DNA from 3 places in the Streptomyces spectabilis genome. Region 3 is predicted to be linked to each of the others. Evidence: riboswitches for the same ligand, from Rfam matches in the RefSeq annotation. Region 3 holds a riboswitch; each other region holds the start of a gene.
What was found. Region 3 has a riboswitch for cobalamin ahead of CP982_RS12825 (ABC transporter substrate-binding protein). Riboswitches for the same ligand answer to the same signal wherever they lie in the genome.
Positions count from the first base shown of each region.

Region 1: linked by a shared signal. The riboswitch ahead of metE (5-methyltetrahydropteroyltriglutamate--homocysteine S-methyltransferase) and the one ahead of CP982_RS12825 (ABC transporter substrate-binding protein) in region 3 are both predicted to bind cobalamin.
Region 2: linked by a shared signal. The riboswitch ahead of CP982_RS36550 (hypothetical protein) and the one ahead of CP982_RS12825 (ABC transporter substrate-binding protein) in region 3 are both predicted to bind cobalamin.

Region 1 covers NZ_CP023690.1:9,060,030-9,067,385, reverse strand. The annotation lists gene CP982_RS38525 (NAD-dependent epimerase/dehydratase family protein) at 1-411, opposite strand, end outside; partial or broken gene CP982_RS38520 (GbsR/MarR family transcriptional regulator) at 851-1,567, opposite strand; gene CP982_RS38515 (ABC transporter ATP-binding protein) at 1,821-2,720, shown strand; gene CP982_RS38510 (ABC transporter permease) at 2,717-3,598, shown strand; gene CP982_RS38505 (hypothetical protein) at 3,721-3,933, shown strand; cobalamin riboswitch at 4,058-4,247, shown strand; gene metE (5-methyltetrahydropteroyltriglutamate--homocysteine S-methyltransferase) at 4,427-6,745, shown strand; gene CP982_RS38495 (hypothetical protein) at 6,809-7,356, opposite strand, start outside.
Region 2 covers NZ_CP023690.1:8,576,524-8,583,879, forward strand. The annotation lists gene CP982_RS36510 (phosphodiester glycosidase family protein) at 1-23, opposite strand, end outside; gene CP982_RS36515 (DUF779 domain-containing protein) at 106-462, opposite strand; gene CP982_RS36520 (DUF6479 family protein) at 575-916, opposite strand; gene CP982_RS36525 (VOC family protein) at 977-1,351, opposite strand; gene CP982_RS36530 (GlsB/YeaQ/YmgE family stress response membrane protein) at 1,710-1,973, shown strand; gene CP982_RS36535 (fluoride efflux transporter FluC) at 2,192-2,686, shown strand; gene crcB (fluoride efflux transporter CrcB) at 2,683-3,057, shown strand; gene CP982_RS36545 (DUF6355 family natural product biosynthesis protein) at 3,116-3,388, opposite strand; cobalamin riboswitch at 3,648-3,798, shown strand; gene CP982_RS36550 (hypothetical protein) at 3,958-5,016, shown strand; gene CP982_RS36555 (CbiQ family ECF transporter T component) at 5,013-6,125, shown strand; gene CP982_RS36560 (ABC transporter ATP-binding protein) at 6,122-7,356, shown strand, end outside.
Region 3 covers NZ_CP023690.1:2,962,558-2,969,913, reverse strand. The annotation lists gene CP982_RS12845 (asparaginase) at 1-528, shown strand, start outside; gene CP982_RS12840 (haloacid dehalogenase-like hydrolase) at 525-1,682, opposite strand; gene CP982_RS12835 (AraC family transcriptional regulator) at 1,903-2,775, shown strand; gene CP982_RS12830 (VOC family protein) at 2,781-3,242, shown strand; cobalamin riboswitch at 3,240-3,425, shown strand; gene CP982_RS12825 (ABC transporter substrate-binding protein) at 3,462-4,610, shown strand; gene CP982_RS12820 (FecCD family ABC transporter permease) at 4,607-5,671, shown strand; gene CP982_RS12815 (ABC transporter ATP-binding protein) at 5,895-6,701, shown strand; gene CP982_RS12810 (MmcQ/YjbR family DNA-binding protein) at 6,698-7,138, shown strand; gene CP982_RS12805 (Rrf2 family transcriptional regulator) at 7,181-7,356, shown strand, end outside.

The DNA.
Region 1 (7,356 bases), 6.1 Mb from region 3:
GACGCGCGGCGCCTTGTCCGGCTCGGCCCGCCACGCGGTGCCGGGCGCGATGTCGGCCTCGGTGAAGACGCGCTCCGACACCTCGCCGCGCGCGTCGTCGGCCACGATGCTGGAGCCGCTGGTGTGCAGCAGGGGCTTGTCCGTGCCCGCAAGGGCGGCCACGAGGGCTTCGACGGCGGGCCGGTGGTCGCTGTCCGCCGCGTTGATCACGGCGTCCGCGTCGCGCGCGGCGGCGCCGAGGACCGCCGCGTCGTCGAGGTCGCCCAGGACCGGGGTGATGCCGCGCTCCCGCAGGGCCCGCGCCTTGCCCTCCGTACGGGCCAGGCCACTCACGTCGTGGCCCGCCCCGCTCAGCCGGGTGGCGAGGGACCCGCCGATGAAGCCGGTGGCTCCGGTGACGAAGATGCGCATGCTCGACCTCCAAGATTACTTGCAGACGCCGTATATAATTGTGTGCAATACCAGGCGCACACAACTGCTGACGTCGTTCCGACCGCGCGCGCACCGGGTACGCGAAGCTCAACGCGGGTCGCCCACGCCCGAGGTCGAGCGGACGGTGAACGGCGGCCTGTTCGTGCAAGTCGGCTCCACGCGGCCGAGGCGCCCCCATGTCGCACCCCGCGAGGCGGTTCGCTCATGTACGGGCGAGCGCCGCGCGCTGTTCCGGGGTGAGCCGTTCGGTCCGGGCGATGACGGTGTACATGCCGTCCGGGCCGTGGTGCAGGGCCAGCGGGTCGGCGACGTCCGGGTGTCGCCCGGCGTCGTGCAGGGCGGTCGCGACGCGCTCCCGCGGCCAGCCGAGCGCCGTCGCCAACCGCCCGCTGTCGAGCGGTACTCCGGCGTGGACGAGGGCGGCGAGCACGGTGAGGGCGTCGGCGAACGCGGCCGCCGTGGAGCCTCCGGCCATGTCGTCGCTGAGGCTGGTGAAGAAGCGCCACATGTGGTCGAGGCGGGCGCCCGCGGGGGTCGCGGCGCCGAGGACCTCGACGCCCGCCTCCGCGGTGTCGGCCATCATCGCGTGGGCGCGGGCACTCGCCAGCCAGGTCCGCAGCCACATGTCGTCGTCGATGACGTACCGCTCGCGCCGCCCGGCGGGCACGCGCTCGCGCCGTACCAGCTCCAGGCGTTCGAGATAGCCGACGGCCTTGGAGATCGAGGCGGGGCTGACCCGCAACAGCGCCACCAGATCGGCGGCGGTCAGGGTGCCCGAGTCGGTGGTGACGAGGCTGGCGAGCACCCGGGCGGGCATGCGCGGCACGCCGGTGTGCGTCATCAGCTCCGCGAACTGGGCCACGAAGTCGCGCACCACCCCGGCGTCGCGCCCGTGCCCGACGTCGGGCGGGGCGGCGGCCGGGGCCGTCGTCGTGGTCCTGCGGGCGCGGCGCGCGGTGGCGTGCTGGGCGTGTTCGGCGCGGTAGCGGCCGGGCCCGCCGTTGCGGGCCACTTCCCTGCTGATGGTCGACGTCGGTCTGCCGAGCCGCCGGGCGATCTCGGCATAGCCGAGCCCGTCGGCGAGTCCGTGCGCCACCTGTCGCCGGTCCTCGTGGGTCAGCCTGCCTCCTGGCACCGCGCCCCCGCCTTCCACTTGCGATCGCTCACCACCGGCCCGCGTTCTGCGCCACCGGCCCGGCCAGTATGCGTTGACCTTCAGCTCATTGCAACGGTTGATCACGAAGATTGCATTCACACCCATGTCGGTTGCAATGAATTCCCTTAAGGCCGCCTCCACTTGCCCATACACCCGCTGTTTTCGTTGATGACTTCGTAAACGCAACGTAGCTTTCGAGGTCTCCGAACTTCCTCAAGGCCACGGTGGACTGATGACGAATTCCAGCGAAGCCGACATCGTGCTCGATGTCGACGGGCTCCGCATGCGCTACGGCACGACCGATGTGCTGCGCGAGGTGACCTTCCGCGCCCGGCACGGCGAAGTGCTCGCCCTGCTCGGGCCGAACGGCGCGGGCAAGACGACCACGATCGAGATCCTGGAAGGCTTCCGGGCCCGCTCGGCGGGCCGGGTCCAGGTGCTCGGGCTGGATCCCGCGCACGGCGACGACCGGTGGCGGGCCCGCCTCGGCATCGTCCTGCAGTCGTGGCGCGACCACGGCAAGTGGCGCGTGCGCGAGCTGCTCACGCACCTCGGCGCACACTACGCCCCGTACGCCACGGCGGACATCCCCCGCCCCTGGAACACCGCGGAACTCCTCGCGGCCGTCGGCCTGACCGAGCAGGCGGAGCACAAGGCGAAGACGCTGTCCGGCGGCCAGCGGCGCCGCCTCGACGTGGCCATCGGCCTGGTCGGCCGCCCCGAACTGCTCTTCCTCGACGAGCCCACGGCCGGGCTCGACCCCCAGGCACGCCACGCGTTCCACGGCCTGGTCCGGCGCCTCGCCGCCGAGCGGCGCACCACCGTCCTGCTCACCACGCACGACCTCGCCGAGGCGGACAAGCTCGCCGACCGCATCCTGATCCTGGCGGGCGGCCGGATCGTCGCGGACGGCACCGCCGACGAGCTCGCGCGCCGCATCGTGGGCGAGGACGAGGTCCGCTGGACCCGCGCCGGGCGGCGGTTCACGCGGACCACCGCCGAATCGACGGCGTTCGTACGGACGTTGTTCCACGAACACGGCGAGGCGATCGGCGAACTGGAAGTGCGCCGGGCGTCCTTGGAGGACACGTACATAGCGCTGGTGCGGCGGCAGGAGGCCACGGTCCGATGAGCGCTCCTCCCTCCCGCGCGGCACGCCCGGCACGTGCGACCGGCACGGCACTGCGGGCCGGATGCGGCCGCGGCGCCATCGAGCTGCGGCAGTCCTTCACCAACGGCGGCGACCTGGTGTCCCATCTGCTGTGGCCGGTCCTGATGCTGATCACCCTGTTCTTCCTGCGGGAGCGGGAGTTCGGGTCGAGCGGCCTCGCCCTCGGCACCCTGGCGCTGCCCGGCATCCTCGGCATGAACGCGGCCATGGGCATGGTCAGCATGAGCCAGATCCTCACCGCCGAGCGCGAGGACGGCACGCTGCTGCGCGCCAGGGCCACGCCGAACGGCATGCGGAGCTATCTGACCGGCAAGGTCATCGCGGTGGCGGGCGGCCTGGTCGCCGATCTCGCGATCCTGCTGGTGCCCGCCATGTTCCTGATCGACGGGCTCGCCGCGGCCCGTCCGGGCGCCTGGCTGACGCTCGCCTGGGTGCTCGTACTCGGCCTGGTGGCGACCCTGCCGATCGGCGCGGTCCTCGGCTCGCTGTTCCCGAGCGCCCGCAGCCAGGGCCTGATCCAACTGCCGGTCATGGGCATGATCGCGATCTCCGGCATCTTCTACCCCGTCACCGCCCTGCCCGGCTGGCTCCAGGCCGTCGCCCAGGTCACGCCCGTCTACTGGCTCGGCCTCGGCATGCGCTCGGCGCTGCTGCCCGGCACGGCCGCCGAGGTGGAGATCGGCGACTCCTGGCGGCACTGGGAGACCGCCGGGGTCCTCGGGGCGTGGGCGGTGCTCGGACTGCTCGTGGCCCCGGTCGTGCTGCGGCGCATGGCGCGCCGCGAGTCCGGGTCGAGCGTGGCGGAGCGCCGCGAGAGGGCCCTGCGTCGCATCGGCTAGCCGGGCCGCCGCTCCACCCCTCGTACGAGGGACAGGACGCATCCACGCGCCTCGACTTGGGCAGCCATGTCGGCGCTCCACCCGCGCCCGGGCGGAGCCCTCCGCCAGCAGAAAGAGACCTCATGCGCCGACGCCTGACCGCAGCCCTCCTCCTCGGCCTGGCCCTGACCGGCATCTCCACCGTCACCGCGGCGGCCGCCGGCCCCGCCCCGACGGCCCGGCACGCCCCGGCGAACCCGTCCCCGCTGCTCCCCGCGCCCGAGTCGCTGATCACCGAGGGCATCTCCATCGAGGGCCCGCTGATCAACAACCTCGGCCTGCCGATTCTCTTCTGAGCGGCTGCTCCGGCCACCGCGTACGGCCCGCCGACGACCGGCGGGCCGTACGCGTGCGAGCAGGGCCTTCCGGATCCTGGACGGCACTGTTCTGCGGGGGCATCACCCCGTAGGGTGTCCGCAGCAGCTGGTTCGCCCCACCCGCCAGGTGGGAGCGTCGTAAGAGGGAACCCGGTGAGAATCCGGGACTGCCCCGCAGCGGTGAGCGGGAACGACCGCCGTCACACGCACTGGGCCCGACCGGGCCTGGGAAGCGACGGCTAGTAGGTGTCCTCCATGAGGACGTGCCCGCGAGTCCGAAGACCTGCCAACTGCCCGTGCGCGGACCACTCCGCGCGCGGAAATCCCGGTGACCTCGAGGGCGGGTCGGCGTACACACCAGACGGACGACCGCGCTGTGCCGCGCGAGGTCGGCTCCGTCCGGTTCGTCATCCCTTCGCGCTCTCGTCCCCTCGCCGGGACGTCATGGATTCATCTCGCGAAGGAGATCCACGTGACCAGCAAGTCCGCAGCCGCGGCAGCACGGGCCACCGTGTACGGCTACCCCCGTCAGGGCGCCAACCGAGAGCTGAAGAAGGCGATCGAGGGCTACTGGAAGGGCCGCGTCACCGCCGACGCCCTCCGTGCCACCGCCACCGAGCTGCGCGCCGCCAACTGGCGGCAGCTCGCCGACGCCGGCGTCCACGAGATCCCGACCGGCGACTTCTCGTACTACGACCACGTTCTCGACACCAGCGTGATGGTCGGCGCGATCCCCGCGCGCCACCGGGCCGCCGTCGCGGCCGACGCCCTCGACGGCTACTTCGCCATGGCGCGCGGCACCCAGGACGTCGCGCCGCTGGAGATGACCAAGTGGTTCGACACCAACTATCACTACCTCGTGCCCGAGTTGGGGCCTGACACCGTCTTCACCGCGAGCTCCGCCAAGCAGGTCGCCGAGCTCAAGGAGGCCCAGGCGCTCGGCCTCACCGCGCGCCCGGTCCTGGTCGGTCCCGTGACCTATCTGCTGCTGGCCAAGCCCGCCCCCGGCGTGCCCGCCGACTTCGAGCCGCTGACCCTCCTGGACCGGCTCCTGCCCGTGTACGCCGAGGTCCTCGCCGATCTGCGCGCCGCCGGTGCCGCGTGGGTACAGCTCGACGAGCCCGCCCTGGTCCAGGACCGCACCCCGGCCGAACTCAACGCCGCCGCCCGCGCCTACCGCGACCTCGGCGCCCTCACCGACCGGCCCAAGCTGCTGGTCGCCTCCTACTTCGACCGGCTCGGCGACGCCCTGCCCGTCCTGGCGAAGGCCCCGGTCGACGGCCTGGCCCTGGACTTCACCGACGCCGCCGCGGCCAACCTCGACGCGCTGGCCGCGGCGGGCGGCCTGCCCGGCAAGCGCCTGGTCGCGGGCGTCGTCAACGGCCGCAACATCTGGATCAACGACTTCGAGAAGTCCCTGACCACCCTGGGCACGCTGCTCGGCCTGGCCGACCGCGTCGACGTGGCCGCCTCCTGCTCCCTCCTGCACGTCCCCATCGACGCCGCGGCCGAGCGGGACATCGACCCGCAGATCCTGCGCTGGCTGGCCTTCGCCCAGCAGAAGACCACCGAGATCGTCACCCTCGCCAAGGGCCTGTCCCAGGGCACCGACACCATCGCCGCCGAACTCGCGGCCAACCGGGCCGATCTGGCCTCCCGCGCCGGATCGGCCATCACCCACGACCCGGCCGTACGGGCCCGCGCCGCCGCGGTCACCGACGCCGACGGCCGCCGCTCGCAGCCGTACGCCGAGCGCGCCGCCGCCCAGCGCTCCCACCTCAAGCTGCCGCTCCTGCCCACGACCACCATCGGCTCGTTCCCGCAGACCGCCGAACTGCGCGCGGCCCGCGCCGACCTGCGCACGGGCCGGATCGACACCGCCGGGTACGAACAGCGCATCGAGAACGAGATCCGTGAGGTCATCTCCTTCCAGGAGAAGACCGGGATCGACGTCCTGGTGCACGGCGAGCCCGAGCGCAACGACATGGTCCAGTACTTCGCCGAGCAGCTCACCGGCTACCTCGCCACCCAGCACGGCTGGGTCCAGTCCTACGGCACCCGCTACGTACGCCCGCCGGTCCTCGCCGGTGACATCTCCCGCCCCGAGCCGATGACCGTGCGCTGGACCGCGTACGCCAACTCCCTCACCGACCGGCCGGTCAAGGGCATGCTCACCGGCCCGGTGACGATGCTCGCGTGGTCGTTCGTCCGCGACGACCAGCCCCTCGGCGACACCGCGCGACAGGTGGCACTCGCCCTGCGGGACGAGGTCAACGACCTGGAAGCGGCAGGCACATCGGTGATCCAGGTCGACGAACCCGCACTGCGCGAGACACTGCCCCTGCGCGCCACCGACCACGCCGCGTACCTTGAGTGGGCGACGGAGTCCTTCCGGCTCACCACCAGCGGCGTACGCCCTGAAACCCAGATCCACACCCACATGTGCTACGCCGAGTTCGGCGACATCGTCCAGGCCATCGACGACCTCGACGCCGACGTCATCAGCCTGGAAGCGGCCCGCTCCCACATGCAGGTCGCCCGCGAGCTCGCCGCACACGGCTACCCGCGCGAGGCGGGGCCCGGCGTGTACGACATCCACTCACCGCGCGTCCCGGGCGCCGAAGAAGCCGCCGCCCTGCTGCGCACCGGCCTTGAGGCCATCCCCGCCGAACGGCTGTGGGTCAACCCCGACTGCGGCCTGAAGACCCGCGGCTGGCCGGAGACCCAGGCGTCCCTGGAGAACCTGGTCGCCGCCGCCCGCACGGTCCGGGGTGAACTGCCCACCTCCTGACCGCAGATACGCCGTGGGCCGGGGCGCCGCGAGCGCCCCGGCCCTGGTCCCTGCCCGGCATCTTCACCAGCCGGTGAGCAGCAGATGGTTGACGGCCAGGGCGAGGGCCGCCTGGGCCGTGAGCCAGAGGCGGCGGCCTCGTTCGGGAAGCAGTGCCGTCGCCGTGAGCAGGAGCACGGCGAACGGCAGCCAGATGCGTTCGGTCTCCGCCTTGCTCATGCCCGAGGCGTCCGCGACCGCCACCGCCAGGAGGGCCGCGAGGGCGAGGCCCGCGACCCGGTCCGCCGCCGTGGACGCCCCGGCGCGCCAGCGGCGCACCGCACCCGGTGAGGAGCCCGCCGCCCGTCGCACCCCGGCCACCGTCGCGAGCCCCGCGATCAGCACCGTGCAGGCCGGATTGACCCAGATCCAGTACCAGTAGGGCCGCACCCCGCCCGCGCCCTGGTAGTAGCGCTCCACCAACAGGTGGTACGCCTCCCACCAGTTGAAGCCGAACGCGGTGAACACCGCGGGGACGACGAGCGCGCCCGCCACGAAGTACGGCAGCGGGCGGACCGTCCTGGCGAGGACGAGGACGCCCGCCGCGATCACCGCGAAGAGCGTGAGACCGT
Region 2 (7,356 bases), 5.6 Mb from region 3:
CTGCCTTGCCCGCGTCGTGTCACGGATCCCCCTCGGGTCGGCTGGGCCGTCCAACTGTCCCAGCAGTCAGGGGAGTTCACCATACGGCGGTGACGGCGCGGATGACTACGTGCCCACGAGCCGCGAACGGATGAGGAAACGGACGCCCTCGGGGGCCTCCAGCGAGAAGCCGCTGCCGCGCCCCTCGACGACGTCGACGATGAGACGGGTGTGACTCCACACCTCGTACTGGCTCTTGGACATCCAGAACCGTACCGGCTCCGCCACGCCGTCCACGGTGAGCGACGCGAGGAGGACGTCGGAGTCACCCGTGCGGAACTCCCCCTCCGGGTAGCACATGGGCGCGCTGCCGTCGCAGCAGCCGCCGGACTGATGGAACATCAGCGGGCCGTGGGCCGACCGCAGCCGCCGCAGCAGGTCTGCGGCGGCGGGTGTCAGCTCCACGCGCGGGGTGTCAGCCATGGCCGGTCGGCCTCCTCCGGGTCGCGGTCGCCGGGCCGTGGTGGCACGGCCCGGCCAGTCAACACGGCGGGAGGTTGCGAGGGGGTTGCAGCCGGACGCCCGGCGGCGCGCCTCAGGTGGGCCCCTGGTCGTCGCTCGGGCGGCTGCCGATGGTGCCCCCGCCCTTCAGCTGGTGGGGCGTCAGGCGCCCGCCGTCCCGCGGGACCTCGTCGGGCTCACGCCGCTCCTGCACCTCGCGGACCGGCCCTTCGTCCGGGAGCCGGGGCTGCTCCTCGGGGCGCGGCCGGTCCGGCTCCCTCCTGCGCACCCGGATGCCGAGCCAGACGGCCCACGTCAGCGCCGCGACGATGAGCAGGCCGAGCCCGAAGGCGAGGAAGGCGCTCGTGGAGGGCGAGGCCGCGAGCGGGGCGCCGCCCGGCGCGGCCAGTGCGTGGATTCCGTTCTGCGTCGTCATGCGCGCCGGGTACCCGGGAAAGCGGCGCGTACCCGGAACGCGGCGCGTGCCCGGAGCGCGTCAGTGGGTGCGCAGCGCGAACGTGTGCCCGGCCGGGTCGGAGTAGAGCCGCACCTCGTGGGTGCCGCCCCGCTGGGTGTCCACCGGCCGGGCGCCGCCCGTGATGGCCGCGCGCTCCGCCGCGTCCATGTCACCCTCGGCGACGAGCAGTTCCAGATGCGTCTGGTGGGCGTCGTCCGGGCGCGGCCAGCTCGGCGGCGCGAAGCCCGCGTCGCGCCGGAAGCCCAGGCGGGTACCGGACGCGCCCGCGGTCTCGAACCGGTCGGCCTGGGGGTTGTACGCCACTTCCTCGCCCAGGAGCCCGGCGTAGAACGCGGCCAGCTGCTCGGGCTCGCCGCTGTCCAGCACAAGGATCGCCGTTTCGACTGTGGCCATGGTGCCCTCGTTTCGCCGTGGGTGATCGGTGGGAGGTGACCGGCGGATCCGGGTTTGCCGGGGAACCGCCGGGGGACCCGCAGCTGCGGCTGGGAAGCCACGGGGAGTGAGGAGCCTTGGGCGCGGGGTACGGGCCCGCGCCCAGGGACCCGGCGGCCTCGTGCCAGGAGCCCGAGGGGCCGCACGGCTGCCCCACTCCATGGGCAGCGGGACCCGCATGCTCGCGGGTGCCCTGACAACCGGGGCGGAAACGTCCACGACGCCGCCCGGCCACGACCGGCCCGCCGTCACGACTGCCGGGCGCGTTGCCGGGAACCCGGTGAGGCGCAAGGGACTTCTGCCGAGGGAAAGCGGAGCTATGGAGATCTCAGGGCTCATCAGTGCGATCGTGATCGGCGCCGTCATCGGGATCCTGGGGCGGCTCGTCGTCCCCGGGCGGCAGCGCATCGGCGTCCTGTGGACCATCGTCGTCGGCATCATCGCGGCCCTCGTCGGCACCGCCGTCGCCGAGGGCCTGGACGTCGCCGACACCGAGGGCGTCGACTGGGCGGAGTGGCTCATCCAGATCGGGCTCGCCGCGCTCGGCGTGGCGGCGCTCTCGCGGGTCAAGCTGCGGCGCTGACCGGTCCCGGCCCGCGTACGGCCGCCGGGCCGCCGAGCGGCCGGTCCGCCCGGTGCCGACTATCCTGGGCGGTGCGGCCGGACCCGTGACGCGGGCGACGGCCGTACGGCGGTGGGGCCCGCCGTACCCCAACCGCGGTGACGGCACCGCCAACGGTCCCTGCTTGTGAGGACGCGCGCCCGCACCCGGGCGGCGCACGAGTGGGAGACGCACACCCGATGACAGCACCGCGCGACCGGACCGCCGAGCCCGAACCCATCGATCCGGACCTCGACGTCCCGGCACCCGCCGGGAGCCGGGGCCGGGGGCGGGACCACGGCCAGGCACCGGTGCTCGCCGCGGTGGCGGCGGGCGGCGCCGCGGGCGCCGGGGCCCGCTACGGCGCCGCGCTCCTCTGGCCCACCGCGACGGCCGCCTTCCCCTGGACCACGCTGGTGGTGAACGCGCTCGGCTGCGCGGTGATCGGCGCGTTCATGGTGCTCGTCACCCAGGTGTGGAGCGCCCACCGCCTGGTGCGGCCCTTCTTCGGCACGGGCGTCCTCGGCGGCTTCACCACGTTCTCCACGTACGCCGTCGACATCCAGCGGCTGATCGGGGACGGTCACGCCCGCACCGCGCTCGCGTATCTGGCCCTGACCCCGCTGGTGGCCCTCGCCGCGGTGTGGACGGCGGCGGCGACGACCCGTCGCGTGCTCTCCCGGAGGCCGCGATGAACTGGCTGCTCGTGCTCACCGGAGCCGCCGTCGGCGCGCCCCTGCGCTATCTGACGGACCGTGCCGTCCAGGGCCGCCACGACTCCGCCTTCCCCTGGGGCACCTTCACGGTCAACGTCGTCGGCTGTCTGATCCTGGGCGTCGTCACCGGGGCCGTCACCTACGGCGCCGCGTCGGACTCCGTCCAGCTGCTCGTCGGCACCGGCCTGTGCGGGGCGCTGACCACGTACTCCACCTTCTCGTACGAGACGCTGCGCCTGGCCGAGACCGGCACGCGGTTCCTCGCCGCGGCCAGCGCGGTGGCGAGCGTGGTGGCGGGGCTCGGTGCCGCGGTCACCGGCGCGGCGCTCGCGCGGGCGCTCTGGGGCTGACTCCCGCGCCGCCGGGGGCGGGGCGCCCCCTGGTGAGCCGCCCCGCCCGTGGCCGGTGTCAGCAGGTGCGACCGACGTAGTGGGCGCCCTGGATCTTGTCGGCGGAGCCCAGCCAGGTCTTGCCGGGGGCGACACACCGCTCGTAGTCCGGGGCCAGGGCGACCCTGACCTGGATCACCACGCGGGAGCCGTCCGACGTGCAGTGCTGGTAGTAGGCGTCGGAGCTCGTCTCGTAGAACCCGCACGGGTCGGCGGCCGCCGGGCTCGCGGAGGCGGTCACCACCCCGAACGACGTCAGCGCGAGCGCGGCCGAACCGAGGGCACCGATCACCTTGCGACGGATACGCACCAGAGGACTCCTAAGTCGAGAGGGAACCACGTCGGCCCGAGGATCGCCGCGGTGCCCCGCGCCGGACGGCGGAACGCGGGAGGCCTCACCTGGCGGATCGTTTCCGCATGTGCCGTTCGAGTGATCGCTGAGGGAATGTCACCCTCCATAAGGATCAGGCCATTCGGTGGCCGACGTCACAACTCACCGGCCTGGCGCGGCCCGTGGGGGCGGGCCTACGATGCGTGTGCTTCGGCTGTGAAGGAAAAGTGCAGCTGAGGGCACACACAGACAACTGAATGCGTACGCGACTGGGGAAAGCCGGTGAGAGTCCGGCACTGACCTGCAACCGTGTGCGGCACGCCTCAGGCGTGACCGCGAGTCGGGCTGCCCGCCGCCGTACGTGCACTGCTTCTCACTGTCATGGTCTGCAGCGTGGAGCCCAGAGCCCGTCACCGGCTCCTACGGCCCCCTGCCGCTTCCTTCTGGAACGCGCGTCAGGGGTTTTTCGTGCGGCACCGGCGACCGTGGTGCGGGGTCCCGTGCGGACCCCAACCGAAGGGCACCTCGACATGGCCGGCGCGATACGCGCGTTCGCCGCCGCGCTCGGGCTGTTGCTCGCGTCGGCCGTACTCGGCGTCGGGCCCGTCCCGGCCGCGCCCGCCGCCGCGGTGGACACCGGCCGCGGCCACGCGGGCTTCTGCAGGAACGGCGAGGGCGTCACCGTCGTCGTGGACTTCCGGGAACTCGGCGGGACCACCCTCGTGCGGTGCGCCGTCGGCTCCCAGCGGACCGGCCTCGCCGCGCTCAAGGACGCGGGCATCCAGGTCGCCGGCACCAACCGCTGGGGCGAGTCCTTCATCTGCCGTCTGGAGGGCAAGCCGGGCGCCGACCGCGAGTCCTGCCTCGACACCCCGCCCGCCAAGGCCTACTGGTCGTACTGGCACGCCTCCAACGGCGGCCGCTGGACCTACAGCCAGTACGGGGCGACGTACCGCACCCCGCCCAAGGGCAGCTTCGAAGGCTGGTCCTTCTCCCTCGACCGCGACCAGGGCGAGGCCCCGGCGCCGCGCGTGGCGCCCCGGCGTCCCGCGGCCCCCGGCAGCGGCGGCGGAGCGGGCGGCGGCGGGCACACGGGCGGCGGACACACCGGCGGCGGCAAGCCCGGCGGCGGAGCACCGGACCGCGGCACCACGCCCGACACCTCCGACCGGGGCGCCCCGCCCGCCGGAGGCGGCCCCCGCGACAGCGACGGCGCCCGGCCACCCGCCGACGGCGGCGGCCTAGCGCTGCCGCCCGGCCACCAGGGCGAGAAGGACGGCGGGAAGGGCGCCGAGGACAAGAAGGCCAAGGACCCGAAGAAGGCCAAGAAGGACAGCAAGAAGGACAGCAAGAAGGACGGCGAGAAGAGCGCGAAGCCGTCGCCCTCCATGAGTTCCGGCCCCGCGCCCGCGCCGAGCGAGGCCGCCGACTGGACCGGCGGCGAGGACAAGCGGACCGTGTCGGCGGCCAAGGACGACGGGGTGCCCACCGGCACGGTCGTCGGCGCGGCCGCCGCCGTGGCCCTCGCCGTCGCCGGGGGAGTGACGGCCTGGCGCCGCCGCGGCCGCGCCTCGGGCGGTGCCCCGTGACCGGACTCGCCCGGTCGGTCCACCCGGGGGCGTGGTGGCTGTGGGCGCTCGGCATGGCCGCCGCCGCGAGCCGCACCGCCAACCCCGTGCTGCTCGTCCTGATCCTGGCAGCGGTCGGCTTCGTGGTCGCCCAGCGGCGCGACGACGCGCCCTGGGCGCTCGCGTTCCGGATGTATCTGACCCTCGGCGCGTTCATCGTCGTGATGCGCGTCGTCTTCCGCGTCGTCTTCGGCGGCGGCCAGGGCGACACCGTCCTGTTCACACTGCCGGAGATCCCGCTGCCCCAATGGGCCGCGGGGATCCGCCTGTTCGGACCCGTCGCCGCCGAGCAGCTCCTCGGCGGCCTGTACGACGGACTGCGGCTCGCCACCATGGTGGTGTGCGTCGGCGCGGCCAACGCCCTCGCCAACCCCAAGCGCATGCTCAAGGCGCTGCCCGGCGCGCTCTACGAGATCGGCACCTCCGTCGTCGTCACGCTCACCGTGGCGCCGCAGCTCGTCGAGAGCGTGCAGCGGGTGCGCAGGGCCCGGCTGCTGCGCGGCGGCACGGTCAAGAAGGGCTACCGCGGCATCGGCGCACTGCGCGGCATCGTCATCCCCGTCCTCGAGGACGCCATGAACCGCTCCCTGGCCCTCGCCGCCGCGATGGCCTCGCACGGCTACGGCCACACCGGGCGCACCGCCCCGCGCACCCGCCTTTTCACCGGCGCCCTGGTCATCGCCGGGTTGCTCGGCGTGTGCGGCGGCCTGTACGGCGCGATGGGCGCGAGCACGCCGCCCTACCTGGGCACGCCGCTGCTGCTCGCCGGACTCGCCCTGGCCGTGGCCGGGTTCGTGCTCGGCGGGCGCCGCGTCAGGCGCAGCATCTACCGGCCCGACCCGTGGCGCGCCGCCGAGTGGTCCGTGGCCGCGTCCGGCCTCGCCGCGGGCGTGCTGATGTACGTCGTCTCCCGCACGGACGCGGCCTCCCTCTACCCCTCCCTCTCGCCCCTCGCCTGGCCCGAAGTGACCGCGCTTCCCGCGCTCGCCGCTCTTGCCGGGGTCCTGCCCGCCTGGCTCGCGCCCACGCCGCCGCGCGCCGCCCCCCGGCCCCGGGAGGCCGCCGCGTGATCCGCTTCGAGCACGTCACCTTCACCTACGCGGACGCTCCCGAGCCCGCCCTGCGCGAGGTCGACCTGACCGTCGGCGAGGGCGAGCTGTGCCTGGTCACCGGGCGGACAGGAGTCGGCAAGTCGACCCTGCTGGGTGCCGTCAACGGCCTCGTGCCGCACTTCACCGGCGGCCATCTCCAGGGCCGCGTCAGCGTCGACGGCCTCAGCACGGCCGACGCGCCGCCGCAGGAGTTCGCCCACGTCGTCGGCGTCGTCGGCCAGGACCCCCTCGCCTCCTTCGTGACCGACACCGTCGAGGAGGAACTCGCGTACGGCATGGAGCAGCTGGCGATCCCCGCCGCCGTCATGCGCAAGCGCGTCGAGGAGACCCTCGACCTCCTCGGCATCGCCGAGCTGCGCAGGCGCGCGCTGCGCACCCTCTCCGGCGGCCAGCAGCAGCGCGTCGCTATCGGCTCCGTGCTCACCGCGCACCCCCAGGTCCTGGTCCTGGACGAGCCCACCTCCGCGCTCGACCCCACCGCCGCCGAGGACGTGCTCGCCGCCCTCACCCGGCTCGTCCACGACCTCGGCACCACCGTCCTGGTCGCGGAGCACCGCGTGGAACGCGTCCTGCAGTACGCCGACCGGCTCGTGCACCTGACCGGGGACGGCCGCGTCCGCGAGGGCGACCCGGCGGAGCTGATGCGCGACAGCGACGTCGCGCCGCCCGTCGTCCGCCTGGGGCGGCTCGCCGGATGGGAGCCGCTGCCCCTCTCGGTGCGCGACGCCCGCCGCAAGGCCGCCGAACTGCGCACCCGGCTCACCGGCCGCGCCCCGGCCGCCGTGCCCGCGACCCAGGGGCAACCCGCCCTGTCCGCGCGGCGGGTGACCGTCGCGTACGGCGACACCGTCGCCGTACGCGAACTCGACCTGGATCTCGCGGGCGGCGAGGTCACCGCCCTCATGGGCCGCAACGGCTCCGGCAAGTCCTCGCTCCTGTGGGCGCTCCAGGGCTCGGGGCCCCGCTACTCGGGGCAGGTCGACGTGCGCGGCACCGACCCGGGGAAGGTCGCGGCCCGCAAGGCCCGCGCGCTCGTCGGGCTCGTCCCGCAGACCGCGAGCGACCTGCTCTATCTGCACACCGTGGACGCCGAGTGCGCGCAGGCCGACCGGGAGTCCGACGCCGCCGACGGCACCTGCCGCGCCCTCCTTGACGCGCTCGCGCCCGGCATCCCCGGCGACCGGCACCC
Region 3 (7,356 bases):
GCGCGGCACGCGCGCAAGGCGCACACGACGTCGCTCACCACCTTCGCCTCGCCCGGCGCGGGCCCGCTCGGCCGCGTGGTGGAGGGCGTGCCGCGGATCCTGCTGCGCCCCCAGGAGCCCACCGTGGAGCGCCCGTTGCGGCTGCGGAACGCGGCCCGCGTGGCCCTGTTGACCCTCGCCATCGGCGACGGCGGAGAGCTGCTCGAAGCGGTGGACGACGGCTTCGACGGCCTGGTCGTGGCGGCCTTCGGCGCGGGCCACGCCCCCCAGTGGCTGGTCGAACCGCTCGCGGCCCGCGCCGCCCGGATGCCCGTCGTCCTCGCCTCGCGCACCGGCGCGGGCCCGCTCCTCAGCGAGACCTACCGCGGCCCCGGCTCGGAGGCCGACCTGCTGTCCCGCGGCCTGATCTCCGCGGGCTCCCTCGACGCCCCCAAGGCCCGCCTCCTGCTGCACGCCCTCCTGGCGGACGGCGCGGACCGCCGTGCCGTCGAGGCGGCGTTCCACCGCCTGGACGGGAGCGGCGCCTAGCCGAGCTGCTCCGGCGTCACCGTCAGCCACCCCTTGTCCGCCGTCACGGGCTGCCCCAACTCCTTCTGCCGCGCCGCGTTCTTCCGCTTCATGGCATCGAGCTGCTTCATGTAGCTGTCCTTGCGGTTGACCCACACGCGCACGCCCCCATGCCGTACGTCCGCCGAGTGGAAGAGCATCGGCCCGTCGCTCACCGGCGTGTCCCCGGCCACGAGGACGGGCTTCTTCCACTCGTCGATGTACGTGGAGATCGCCGCGGGCTTGCCCTGGTACCAGGTCAGCGGCGCCCACAGGTTCGGCGTCAGCTCGTAACGGGCGAGCCGCGCGCGGTCCTTCGGCCCGAAACGGCCCTCGGCGATCTCCTTGCGGGCGCTGGTGACGCGGCCGGTCCTCGGGTCCTTCAACTGGAGGCCGACGCCGATGACGTTCTGCGGCTTCACCCCGTACCCGTACTTCGGGTCGGCGAGCACCATCCGCACCAGGTCCTCGCTCGCGGCGCTCACGACGTACACCTCGATCCCGTGCGCGCGCAGCGACTTGTACAGCTCCCGCATGCCGGGGGAGAACTCGGGGCGGTGGACCTCGGTCCGCGTCACCTTCCCGTCCTCGTAGTACGTCGCCGGGATCGGCTTGTCGTACGCGAGCAGCTCGTCGACGTACCCCTTGAGGGTCTTCAGGGTGAAGCCGGAGAAGATCTGCGCGGCCCACGGGTAGCAGACCTGGTCGTCGACCTCGCACAGGCGGTTGTAGTAGCTGTAGAGGCTCTCCTTGTGCGTGGCCGTGTCCTTGAAGGGGATGACCTTCAGCGAGGGGTCCATCGACTTCCGGGTCAGGACGCCCTTCATCTCCAGGAACGGAAGCAGCGCCTCCTCCAGGTCGTTGCGGTACGTCGTGTTGTCCGCGTCGAAGACGGCGTACGCGCCCTTGTGCTCGTTCGCGGCGATGACCTTGCCGAGCCGCGCGGCCACCGGCTCGGGCCAGTGCTCGAGCCCGGCGGCGGCGCGGCCCCCCGCGCCCGCCTGGCTCGCGTCGGCCGTGCCCGCCCCCGGCCACAGCGCGCCGCCCGCGAACACCGCCGCCGCGACCGCTCCCGCGAGGCCGAAGGCCGCCCGCCTGCCCCTGCCCCGTGCTCCGCCTCGTGCTCGTCCAGCCATGGTGGTCCGTTCCTCGGAAGTGATGCGCCGCCCGGTGCGGAGCGGCGGGCCATGCTACGAGCGCGCGCGGGCGATTCCCATGATCGATGTCACCGTGCGTGGCGGGCATGGGACACGGGGGAGCGGGTAGCCGCAGGGGCACGCGCGGGGCGTGCCCGGTCCCGCACCCGGTCCCGTGCCCGACCCCGCACCCGGTCCCGTACGCGGTCACAATGGACGCATGGACACCGCCCTCCGCGAGTTCGTCCGCGCCCCGCTCCCGCCGGAGCAGGGCGGCAAGGTCGTGTCCGCCGTGGGCTACCGCACGAGCGGCGAGCGGCCGGGCCTGCACCGCGGCCTGCCGTCCCCGTATCTGACGCTGATCTTCTCGCTCGACGGGCCCGTCGTCAGCGGCCGCACCGCGGAGCAGGCCACCGGGCCCGACGCCGTGCGCACCGACATCGTCGTGGGCGGCCTGCACCAGAGCCCGGCGTACGTCGTGCAGCCCGAGCACCAGGCGGGCATCCAGCTCGCCGTGCACCCCCTCGCGGCCCGCTCGCTCCTCGGCCTGCCGGCCGCCGAACTGACCGGCGTGCTCGTCACCGACGGCACGGACGTCCTCGGCCGGATCGCCGCCGACGTCCGCGAGCGGCTGTGCGCGGCCGACGGCTGGGACGAGCGGTTCGCCTGCCTCAACGCCTATCTGGCGGGCCGCGCCGCCGACGCCGGGCGCCTCGGCCCGGTGCGCCCCGAGGTCGCCGAGGCCTGGGCCTGGCTCGCCCGGCACCGGGGCGCGGGCACCCTGCGGGGCCTGGCCGCGCACGTCGCGCTCAGCGAGCGCCGCCTCTCGGCCCTGTTCCGCGCCGAGACCGGGGTGACGCCCAAGCAGGCCGCCCGCCTGATGCGGTTCCAGCACGCGAAGGCGCGGATGGTGCGCGCGGTCGTCGCGGGCGCGCCCGCCGACCTCGCCCGCGTCGCCGCCGACTGCGGCTACTACGACCACTCCCACCTGGTGCGCGACTTCCGCCAGTACACGGGAGCGAGCCCGAGCGCCTGGCTGGCCGAGGAGTGCCGGAATATCCAAGCCGGGGGACACCGCGACGGCCAAGACTGAGAGGCATGAACACCACCGAAGCGGTACAGAGCACCCAGACCACCCCGAACCTCCGCGCCCCCGACGTCTGGCCCACCTTCCAGGCCCACGACGCCCCCGCGCTCATCGACTTCCTCGTCACCACCGTCGGCTTCCTGCGCACCGCCGTCTACGAGGACGGCGGCCGCGTCGCCCACGCCCAGCTCGACTGGCCCGAGGGCGGCGCCGTCATGCTCGGCTCGTACGACCCGGAGTCGGCCGCGTGGTGCCTGCAGCCGGGCACGTTCGGCGCGTACGTCGTCACGGACCACGTCGACGCCCTCCACCGCCGCCTCAAGGAGGCGGGCGTGAAGATCATCCGCGAGATCGAGGACCAGCCGTACGGCAGCCGCGAGTTCGCCGTGGAGGATCCGGAGGGCAACAAGTGGTCCTTCGGTACGTACCGTGGCGAACCGCGCCCCGAGCAGGGGTGGGATCCGGCCGGGTGATAGCTTGCGCACGCCAGTCGCGCCCGCACCCGGGCCAGGGAATCCGGTGGGAAACCGGAACTGACGCGCAGCGGTGAGGGGGACGGGCGGGACCAGCGGCCACTGGATGTCACGGACATCCGGGAAGGCGGCCCCGCCCGGACGAACCCGAGTCCGAAGACCTGCTGGCACCGCCGACCGCGCGCCGGGCGGCGGGGTTTCGCAGACCAGGCTCCGCGCATGAGCCATGAGACCCGGGAAGAACCTGTGCCCCCTCTTGCCCCTCTTGCCCCTCTTGCCCCTCGCGCTCTCCGCGCGGCCGCCCGTCCCCGCACCGCCGCCCGCGGTGCCCGCACCGCTCCCGGGGCGCGCCTGACCGCGCTGCTCGCGGCGGGCGGCCTCCTCCTGCTCACCGCCTGCGGCGGCGGCTCGGCCGAGCGGCGGGACGCGGGGGCCAAGGCCGCGGGCTACCCGGTGACGGTCACGTCCTGCGGCAAGAAGGCCGAGGTCACGGCCCCGCCCGAGCGGGCGGTCTCCCTCGACCAGGGCTCCACGGAGATCCTGCTCTCCCTCGGCCTCGCCGACCGCATGGTCGGCACCGGCACCTGGACCGACCCGATCCTGCCCGGACTGGAGAAGCAGAACGCGAAGGTCGAGCGCCTCGCCGACCGCTACCCGTCCCTGGAGAAGGTCCTCTCCAAGGAGCCGGACTTCGTCAGCGCCTCGTTCCTCTACACCGTCGGCAAGGGCGGCGTCGCCGACCGCGCCAAGTTCACCGAGCTGGGCGTCCCCGTCTACGTCTCGCCCAGCGACTGCGCGGGCAAGGACAACGGCGGCGACGGCGACGGCACCCGCACCAAGACGCTCACCATGGACACCGTCTACGGCGAGATCCGCGACCTGGCCCGGGTCTTCCACGTGGAGCGGCGCGGCGAGCGCCTCGTCGCGGACCTCAAGTCCCGCGTCACGAAGGCCAAGCGCACCCTCAAGTCGTCCGACGCGTCCGTCCTGTACTGGTTCTCCGACTCCAAGGCGCCCTACATCGCGGGCTGCTGCGGCGCGCCCGGCGTCATCACCCGCACGCTCGGCGTCCGCAACGCCTTCGCCGACACGCGCGCCGAGTGGCCCCAGGTCAACTGGGAGACCGTGGCCGACCGCGACCCGGACGTCCTCGTCATCGGCGACCTCACCCGCAAGGCCCAGTCGGCCGAGAGCGCCCGGGAGAAGATCAAGTTCCTGGAGTCCAACCCGGTCACCAAGAACCTCACGGCCGTGAAGAAGAAGCGGTACGTACTGCTCAGCGGCCAGGCCCTGAACCCCACGATCCGCACGGTCGACGGCATCGAACAAGTCGCGGCGGGGCTGCGCGAGTTCGGCCTGGCCCGGTGAGCACGGCCGCGCGCGAGCGGGCCCGCGGCGGGTGGCGCCCGGCGCGCGGTGCCTGGCGCACGGCGCTGCTGTGGGCGGCGGGCCTGGTGGCGCTTCCGCTCTCGGTGGCCGTCGCCGTCACCATCGGCCCGGCCGACATCTCCGTACCGGACGTCTGGGCCGCGGTGGCCGCCCACCTCGGCTGGGGCGGGGCCGAACTCACCCCGCTGCGCGACGGCATCGTCTGGAACCTGCGCATGCCGCGCACCCTGCTCGCGGGCGTGTGCGGGGCGGGCCTCGCGGTGTGCGGCGCGGTCCTCCAGTCGCTCCTGCGCAATCCGCTGGCCGACCCGTTCGTCCTCGGCGTGTCCTCCGGGGCGTCCACGGGCGCGGTGGCGGTGGTGGTCCTCGGGGTCGGCGGGGGAGCGCTTTCGGTCTCGGGCGGGGCCTTCGTCGGCGCCCTGTGCGCGTTCGGCCTCGTGCTGCTCCTCAGCCAGGCCCTGGGCGCCACGACGGACCGCGTGGTCCTGTCCGGCGTCGCGGCCATGCAGCTCTTCTCGTCCCTCACCTCCTTCGTCATCCTGACGGCGGCGGACGCGGAGACGACCCGTGGCGTCCTGTTCTGGCTGCTCGGCTCGTTGAGCGGCGCGGACTGGACGGACGTGGCGGTCTGCGCGACGGTCCTGGCCGTTGCCCTGGCGGTCTGTCTGTCCCAGGCGCACACGCTCGACGCGTTCGCCTTCGGCCAGGACGCGGCGGCGGCCCTGGGCGTGCACGTCATCCGGGTCCGGCTGCTCCTGCTGTGCACCACGGCCCTGCTCACGGCGGCCCTGGTCAGCGCCGCGGGGGCGATCGGCTTCGTCGGCCTGACCCTGCCCCACGCGGCCCGCCTGCTCGTCGGCCCGCGCCACGCCCGGCTCCTGCCGGTGACCGCCCTGACCGGCGCGGTCTTCCTCATCTGGGTGGACACCCTGGCCCGTACGCTCCTGGACCCCCAGGAGGTCCCGGTCGGCGTGGTCACGTCCCTGATCGGCGTGCCCGCGTTCGTGGCGGTCCTGTACCGCACGAGGAGGGCCGGATGAGCGCGACGGGGCTTCCAGCCGGGCCTTGGGCGGGTGCGGGCCGGGCCTTCGGCGCGACGGGCGCCGAACGGGTCTCCCGGGCCACGGGCGGCCGTCTCCTCGCCCCGCGCGCCGGTCTCCCGGGCCTTGATGGCTCCGGCAGGTTCACGCTCCCGGGTCTTCTGGCGGGCGTGTCGTTTCGGGTCAGGGGGGTCGGGTGACGGGGGCGGCGGAGGTTTCGGGTGTGGCGGTGGGTGTGGGTCTGAGTGCGGAGCGGGTGTCGCGGGTTGCGGGTGGTCGTCTCATCGTGGACGGTGTCACGCTCGCCCCGCGTCCGGGCGCGGTGGTCGGTCTGCTGGGGCCCAACGGCTCCGGCAAGTCCACGCTCCTGCGCCTCCTGGCGGGCGTCCTGGCCCCGGCCTCCGGCGTCGTCACCCTCGACGGCGAGCCGCTGCGCGACCTGGGCCGCCGCGCGGTGGCCCGCCGCCTCGCCCTGGTGGAGCAGCAGGCGGACACCCAGGTCGACCTGACGGTGCGGGACGTCGTGCGCCTGGGCCGCGTCCCGCACCGCCGCGCCTGGGTGCCGTCGACGGCCGACGACGAGCGGGTCGTCACCGAGGCCCTGGCCCGCACGGGCCTGTCCGACCGCGCGGACCAGCCCTGGCACACCCTCTCCGGCGGCGAACGCCAGCGCTCCCACATCGCCAGGGCCCTGGCCCAGTCCCCGCGTGAACTCCTCCTCGACGAGCCCACCAACCACCTGGACATCCACCACCAGTTGGACCTCCTCACCCTGGTGGCGACCCTCCCCGTCACCACGGTGATCGCCCTGCACGACCTCAACCTCGCGGCGATGTTCTGCGACGAGATCCTGGTCCTGAAGGAGGGCAGGGCGCACGCGCACGGCACCCCGGCGCAGGTCATCACCGAGCCCCTCATCGCGGAGGTCTACGGCGTCCGGGCCCGGGTGACCCCGCCCGCCACCCCGCTCGACCACCCGACCGTCACCTTCCTGCGGCCGTCGGACCCGCGGCCCGCACTCCCCGGATGACCAGGCCACCCGACGACGAGGTCCCCCTCGACACGCTCATGCGCCTCCGCGCGATCTGCGGCCGCCTCCCCGACGCGTACGAGGAGCGGGCCTGGACCGGCACCCGCTGGCGCGTACGGGCCCGCACCTTCGCCCACGTCTACGTCACCGACCCCGCGCGCCCCGCCGCCACCCACGCCCACGCGGCCGCGCCCACCACGACCCTCACCTTCCGGGCCCGGGGCGAGGAGTTCGAGGCCCTGACGCACGCGGGCCCGCCCTTCTTCCGGATGGGCTGGGGCGCGAACGTCGTCGGCATGCACCTGGACGAGGCCGCCACGGACTGGACGGAGGTCGCCGAACTCCTCGTGGAGAGCTACCGCGCCCTGGCCCCCAAGAAGCTCGCGGCACTCCTCGACGATGACGAACAGGGCTGGACAGCCACGCCCCTGTCGTAACAGAATCAGTTTCGACAGAAGAGCCGAACGGCGGGAGGGCCCATGAGCGCCAACAGCCGCATGACCGTGGCCACGCACGCGCTGACGTGGATGGCCCTGGTCTGCCCCAAGCGGCCGGACGGCATCGTGACGTCCGACCAGATCGCCGACAGCGTCAACACCAACCCCGTCGTCATCCGCCGCACGCTCGGCAGCCTGCGCGACGCGGGCCTGGTGGT